2 regions of the Pseudomonas fluvialis genome follow, and region 2 is predicted to be linked to the other one. Evidence: predicted binding sites of a transcription regulator. Region 2 holds the regulator's gene; the other holds the start of a gene.

Region 1 (3,390 bases), on a different contig from region 2:
AACAGTTGCGACACATCCGCCAGCAATACACCACTGCCTTGCGGGTTCTTGCCCGTACCCAACACCGAGGACGCATACACATCAGCGAACTCGGCACGCGACTGTTTGAAACCAACGGTACCGGCGTTGGCAATGTTGTTGCCCGTAACGTTGAGGTCTTTGGTGGCAGCACGCAGGCCGCTGAGACCGATATTGAAAGACATCTTCGTCTCCTTTGCCGCGAGCGGCGCTTACTGACCGATGATCTGCACCTTGGACAGGCCGATACTGCCAATGCCTGCCAGGTTCAACATGAGTTCGCCGCCGTTTTGCGGCAGTACAACGCTGTCGACATTGGCCGGCAGCATGGTGTAAAGGCCTTTGTTCTCGTTACCGACCGTAGCCTGGGCTTCGAACTTGTAGGTTCCCGGCGGCATCAGCTCGCCTTTGGCATTCTTGCCATCCCAAATGAAGCTGACATTGCCCGCCGGCTGTTGACCCAGGTTGATACGATTAACCAGGCTGCCGGCATTGTCATACACGTTGACGAACACGTTATTGCTGCTTACCGGCAAAACGGCACTGGCCTTGAAGCTTTCACTGGTATCTACCAGCGCCTTGTCGGTCGGTACTATCACCTTGCGCCCCACCAGCGAAGACGCCTGCAGGGCCTGCGAGGACTGATAGCCGGACAGCAATGAGCCCATGCTGCTATTAAGCTTCTCGATGCCTTCGACCTGGCTGAACTGCGCCAACTGGGCAATAAATTCGCCATTACCCTGCGGCTCCAGGGGGTTCTGGTTGTTCAACTGAGCAACCAGCAGCTCGAGAAACTGGTTCTTGCCCAGTTCCTTGCTGGAGTTGCTTTCATTCTTGATCTGGTACTTCTCCAGCACCGATCCTGCCGCGCCAACCGTGCTCATCTGCCTACTCCTTGCCTTACTGGCCCAAGGTCAGAACCCGCTGCATCATCTGCTTGGCGGTGTTCATCATTTCCACGTTGGTCTGGTAAGCGCGACTGGCCGAAATCATGTCGGCCATTTCCTCAACGACATTGACGTTGGGGTAATAGACATAGCCCGCCTCATCGGCCATCGGATGATTGGGCTCATAGCGCGGCATGAGCGTGCTCTGGTCTTCGACAATACCCAGCACCTGAACGCCAGCTCCCGCCTGGTCCTGATCAGCAAATAGCGAACCGCCACCACCCTGAGCCTGCTGGAACACCGTGGCAAAGACCGGATGACGGGCACGGTAAGTCTGATCAATGCTGGACGATACCGTTTCGGCATTGGCGATATTGCTGGAGATTGTATTGAGGCGCGTGCTTTGCGCGCTCATGCCACTTCCGGCAATGTTGAATACACTGGACAGAGACATTTATCGTTCTCCTTATTCGCCGCGCAGGGCCGACATCAGCCCCTTGAACTTGCTGTTGAGCATGGTAAAGCTGGCCTGGAACTGCACCGCGTTCTCCGCGTACTTGGCCTGCTCCTGCTGGACATCCACTGTGTTCTGATCAATGGAAGGATGGTGCGGCGTGGTATAGCGCAACGCAGCATCCCCCATAGCAAGGCCCTCTCCGGCAATGTGCCGGTTGCTGGTACGCGCTAAAGACACGCCTTGGGAGGCCCCAGACTGCTGCTCAGCCAGTACAGCGGCAAAATCCAGGTCACGCGCCTTGAAATTTGGGGTATCCGCGTTGGCAATGTTGTTGGCCAGCACCTCTGCGCGCTGAGAGCGAAAGCCCAGCGCGTGCTGATGAATACCCAGTGCTCGATCGAAACTGATGCTCATGGTCAGGCCCTCGCCCACACCTAATTGGTCAGCAACAAAAAAGCAAAGTGCGTGCCACAAAGATAATAATCTTATAAATCAATAAGATATAAAAACTCAGGAAGGCAAAGAGCGACTAGGCGGTAGTTTTTTGCCGCTGATGGCAAGCCACCATGCCGCTCGCGACAGCCGCTACAAGCCCGCTGCACCGGGCGCTCCGCCCACACAGCAGACAAGACACCCCAAGACAGGCGTCATTAACCGGCAGACAAAAAACAGAAGGCGTCGAAAAAATGACGGCCACGCCTGAGCATGCATGACCATGACAAGGCGACCCGCGGGGCCCGCGGGTCCATAGCGGGCGCTACTTGACCTTGTAGATGATGCCCGGGCTGCACTGCACCATCTGGTACAGATCAGGCAGACCGTTGAGCGCCTCGGAAGCCCCGAGGAACAGATAGCCGCCGGGCTTGAGAGTGGCATGAATACGCGTGAGGATGTCCTTCTTGACCTCAGCCGAGAAGTAGATCAGCACATTGCGGCAAAACACGATATCGAACTTGCCGAGGCTCGCATAACTGTCCAACAGATTGAGCATACGGAATTCGACACGGTTACGAATCGCCGGCTTGACCACCCAGCGGCCAGGCCCCTTAGGGTCAAAATAACGCTGCAGGCGCTCTTGCGAAAGCCCGCGCCCCATCGCCAGGCTGTCGTACTCTCCTGCCTTGCAGGCTGTGAGCATGGACGCCGAAAGGTCAGTCGCGACAATCTGCACACCAGACTTGAGCTGCCCAAGGTTGCTGCGTTCAAACTCATCAATAGCCATCGACAGCGAGAACGGCTCCTGACCGGAAGAGCTGGCTGCCGACCAGATCCGCAAACGCTGCCCCGGATTAGCCTTGATCAGCTCGGGCAGCACACGCGACTTCAGTACTTCAAAGGGATAGGTATCACGAAACCACAGCGTTTCATTGGTGGTCATCGCGTCCACCACCTGCTCACGCAAACCACCACGCGGCTGACTCTGGATGCGCTGAACCAGCTCACCCAAGGTCTTGATATTGTTCTGCTCCATCAATTTGTTGAGACGACTGGAAACCAGGTATTGCTTGTTGCTACCCAGCAATATCCCGCAGGTTTTTTCCAGGAACACCCGGAACTGCTCAAAATCCAAATTGCCCGAAGACACGCGCGCCGCCTCTACCGTCAAAAAATAAGCTGAGGGCCAAGCCCTCAGCTAGCTTCTACTGCCTTGATCCTGTCCACTACGCGCGCCGCCAATTCATCAGGACGGAACTTGGCCAGAAAATCATCGGCACCTACTTTCTTCACCATTGCCTGATTAAACACGCCGGACAGCGAAGTATGCAGGATGATATGCATTTTCTGCAGACGCGGATCACTACGAATTTCCGCAGTCAGTGTATAGCCGTCCATTTCCGGCATCTCGATATCGGAAATCAGCATCAGCAGCTCTTCATCGACCTGCTTGCCCTGCGCAGCCATCTGCATCAGATAGTCATAAGCCTGACGACCATCGTTGAGCGCTATCACCTCGACACCTACCGTTTCCAGGCAACGGATAACCTGCTTGCGCGCCACCGAAGAATCGTCGCAGATAAGCACCTTCTT
Region 2 (3,390 bases):
ATGGTCTTCCAGCACGTCCAGTGCCGTACTCTTGCCCGAGCCGGAGCGGCCGCTGACGATGATCAGCTGCATGGCCAGGCTTAACTGCCGCTCTGCACGGCCAGTACCACCTGCAACAGGGCCTCGTTGCTGTCGGCCTGGCGCAGGCGCTCCCGCACGTCGGCGCGATCGAGCATGCTGGCGATCTGTCGGAGTAGTTCCAGGTGTTCGTCGGTAGCTGCTTCAGGAACCAGCAGGACAAACAGCAGATCCACCGGGGCGCCGTCGATGGCGTCGAAATCCACGGGGGCATCCAGGCGCAACACGGCGCTCAGTGGCTGGCTGCAACCGGGCAGACGACAGTGGGGGATGGCGATGCCGTTGCCAAAGCCGGTCGAGCCAAGCTTCTCGCGGGCAATCAGGCTTTCAAAGATTTGTTGTGCATCCAGGTCGGGCAGGTCGCGGGCAATCAGCTGAGCGATCTGTTCGAGGACGCGTTTCTTGCTGCCGCCCGGCACGTTCACCAGGGAACGGCCGGGGGTCAGGATATTTTCGAGACGGATCATGGGATCAGCGGACGGTTGCGCCCTGCTGGCGGTCGAGGTGCTTTTCCTTGTGCTTGATCAGCTGGCGGTCCAGTTTGTCAGCCAGCAGATCAATGGCCGCGTACATGTCTTCATGCTCGGCGTTGGCGACGACTTCGCCGCCGGCGATGTGCAGGGTGGCTTCGATTTTCTGCTTGAGCTTCTCGACCTCAAGGATGATCTGCACGTTGGTGATCTTGTCGAAATGGCGCTCCAGACGGCTGAGTTTCTCGCCGATGTAGTCGCGCAGGGCGTCGGTCACATCCAGTTGGTGTCCACTGATGTTGACTTGCATACCGCTTCTCCTTGTTGCCCGGTGGGTAGTGACAGGCTAGCTCAGCCGTCGGGGTAATTACTTGGCCTGAATCAATTTCCGGCCGTTGTCTGAGTGTGTTCAGAGTAGCCGCTTGCGTTCGCTGGAGGGTGCAATACCCAGTGACTCGCGGTATTTGGCCACTGTGCGGCGGGCTACCTGAATGCCTTGTGCTTCCAGTAGACCAGCGATCTTGCTGTCGCTCAATGGCTTTTTGCTGTTCTCCGCCGCCACCAGTTTCTTGATGATGGCACGTATTGCAGTGGATGAGCATTCGCCGCCTGCTGCCGTGCTCACATGGCTGGAGAAGAAGTATTTCAGTTCGTAAATGCCCCGTGGGGTGTGCATGTATTTCTGCGTGGTGACTCGCGAAATGGTTGACTCGTGCATGCCCACTGCTTCGGCAATGTCATGCAGCACCAGCGGCTTCATGGCCTCGTCACCGTAGTCGAGGAAGCCGCGTTGGTGTTCGACGATCTGGGTCGCCACCTTCATGAGGGTTTCATTGCGGCTCTGCAGGCTTTTGATGAACCAGCGGGCTTCCTGCAGCTGGTTGCGCATGAAGGTGTTGTCGGCGCTGGAGTCGGCGCGGCGAACGAAACCGGCGTATTGCGGGTTGACGCGCAGGCGTGGCATGGCCTCCTGGTTAAGTTCGACCAGCCAGCGCTCATTGTCCTTGCGCACGATGATATCGGGCACGATGTATTCGGGTTCGCTGCTTTCGATCTGTGCGCCGGGGCGTGGGTTGAGGCGCTGGATCAGTTCGACGACCTGGCGCAGTTCGTCTTCCTTGAGGCGCAGGCGCCGTCCCAGTGCGGCATAGTCACGGCTGCCCAGCAGGTCAAGATGTTCCTCGACCAGGCGTTTGGCTTCTTCCAGCCAGGCGGTTTGCGCAGGCAGTTGACGCAGTTGCAGCAGCAGGCACTCACGCAGATCGCGTGCGCCAATACCGGCGGGCTCGAATTGCTGGATGCGGTGCAGAACGGCCTCGATCTCGTCGAGTTCGACATCCAGTTCGGGATCGAAGGCTTCGAGGACTTCTTCAAGGGTTTCCTCAAGGTAACCCTGGGGGTTCATGCAATCGATCAGGGTGACCGCGATCAGCCGGTCCTTGTCGCTCATCGGCGCCAGATTGAGCTGCCAGAGCAGATGGCTGTGCAGGCTTTCGCCGCTGCTGGTGCGGCTGGTGAAGTCCCATTCGTCGTCATCATTGCTCGGCAGGCTACTGGCGCTGGTCTGGTAGACATCTTCCCAGGCGGTATCGACCGGCAGTTCGCTGGGAATGCGCTCGTGCCACTCACCTTCTTCGAGCTGTGCTTCGTGTTGTTCGCTGCTGGTACTGGCAATTTCCTGCGGGCTGGTCAGGGTCAGGCTGTCGCCTTCGGCCAGCGGGTCGCTGTTGTCGAAGTCTTCGCCTTCTTCCTGGCGTTCGAGCATCGGGTTGGATTCCAGCGCTTCCTGGATTTCCTGCTGCAGGTCCAGTGTCGAGAGCTGAAGCAGGCGAATGGCTTGTTGCAGCTGCGGTGTCATCGTCAGCTGCTGGCCCATCTTGAGTACGAGCGATGGTTTCATAGCAGGGGGCTAGCACCTTGTTTGCCGGCGCCTTCGCGCCATCCACTACAGGGCGCCTTGAGGCGCCGCCAGGAAGCAAGATATATGCCTGATTTTTTGCGCTTTGCCTAGCAGGCCGTTGCCTGCGAGGCGCGGCTTTATAAGCGGAACTCGTGGCCGAGGTAGACTTCCTTGACGTGCTGGTTGGCCAGAATGGCTTCAGCGTTACCTTCGGCAATCAGTCGCCCTTCGCTGACAATATAGGCGGTTTCACAGATGTCGAGGGTCTCGCGGACATTGTGGTCGGTGATCAGGATGCCGATGCCGCGATTCTTCAGGTGGTGGATGATCTGCTTGATATCGCCCACCGAGATGGGGTCGACACCGGCAAAGGGTTCGTCGAGCAGGATGAACTTGGGTTCGGTGGCCAGGGCGCGGGCAATTTCCACGCGGCGCCGTTCGCCGCCGGACAGGCTCATGCCCAGGCTGTCACGAATGTGGTGAATATGGAACTCCTGCAGGAGGTCCTCCAGGGCCTGGCGGCGACCGGCGCGATCGAGGTCCTTGCGGGTTTCCAGGATCGCCATGATGTTGTCGGCAACGCTCAGCTTGCGAAAGATCGAGGCCTCCTGGGGCAGGTAGCCGATGCCGGCACGGGCGCGGCCATGCATGGGCTGGTGGCTGAGATCCTGCTGATCGATGAGGATGCGCCCCTGATCAGCCTGTACCAGGCCAACGATCATGTAGAAGCAGGTGGTTTTGCCGGCGCCGTTGGGGCCGAGCAGGCCGACGATCTGCCCGCTGTCGATGCTGAGGCTGACGTCGCGAACCACCTGGCGGCCTTTGTAGCTCTTGGCCAGGTGCTGAGCTTGGAGAGTTGCCATTATTGGGCCTGGTTCTTGCGCGGTTGCAGGATCATGTCGATGCGCGGACGCGGCGTGCTGATGGCATTGCCGCTGGCAC

The links. Region 2 encodes sigma-54, which starts transcription at its own class of promoters, with help from an activator protein. Its sites were predicted from a motif close to ANTGGCATNNANNTTGCTNT; they were not measured.
Region 1: a site for sigma-54 is predicted at 1,816-1,835, ahead of flgB (flagellar basal body rod protein FlgB). Genes of this name have one in related genera too.

Annotation. Positions count from the first base shown of each region.
Region 1 is NZ_PIYS01000002.1:53,098-56,487, reverse strand. Features, by position in the region: gene CW360_RS00960 (flagellar hook protein FlgE) at 1-203, opposite strand, end outside; gene flgD (flagellar hook assembly protein FlgD) at 231-902, opposite strand; gene flgC (flagellar basal body rod protein FlgC) at 919-1,359, opposite strand; gene flgB (flagellar basal body rod protein FlgB) at 1,372-1,776, opposite strand; gene cheR (protein-glutamate O-methyltransferase CheR) at 2,120-2,947, opposite strand; gene CW360_RS00935 (chemotaxis protein CheV) at 2,992-3,390, opposite strand, start outside.
Region 2 is NZ_PIYS01000005.1:281,853-285,242, reverse strand. Features, by position in the region: gene rapZ (RNase adapter RapZ) at 1-72, opposite strand, end outside; gene ptsN (PTS IIA-like nitrogen regulatory protein PtsN) at 81-545, opposite strand; gene hpf (ribosome hibernation-promoting factor, HPF/YfiA family) at 550-858, opposite strand; gene CW360_RS05255 (RNA polymerase factor sigma-54) at 958-2,448, opposite strand; gene lptB (LPS export ABC transporter ATP-binding protein) at 2,586-3,311, opposite strand; gene lptA (lipopolysaccharide transport periplasmic protein LptA) at 3,311-3,390, opposite strand, start outside.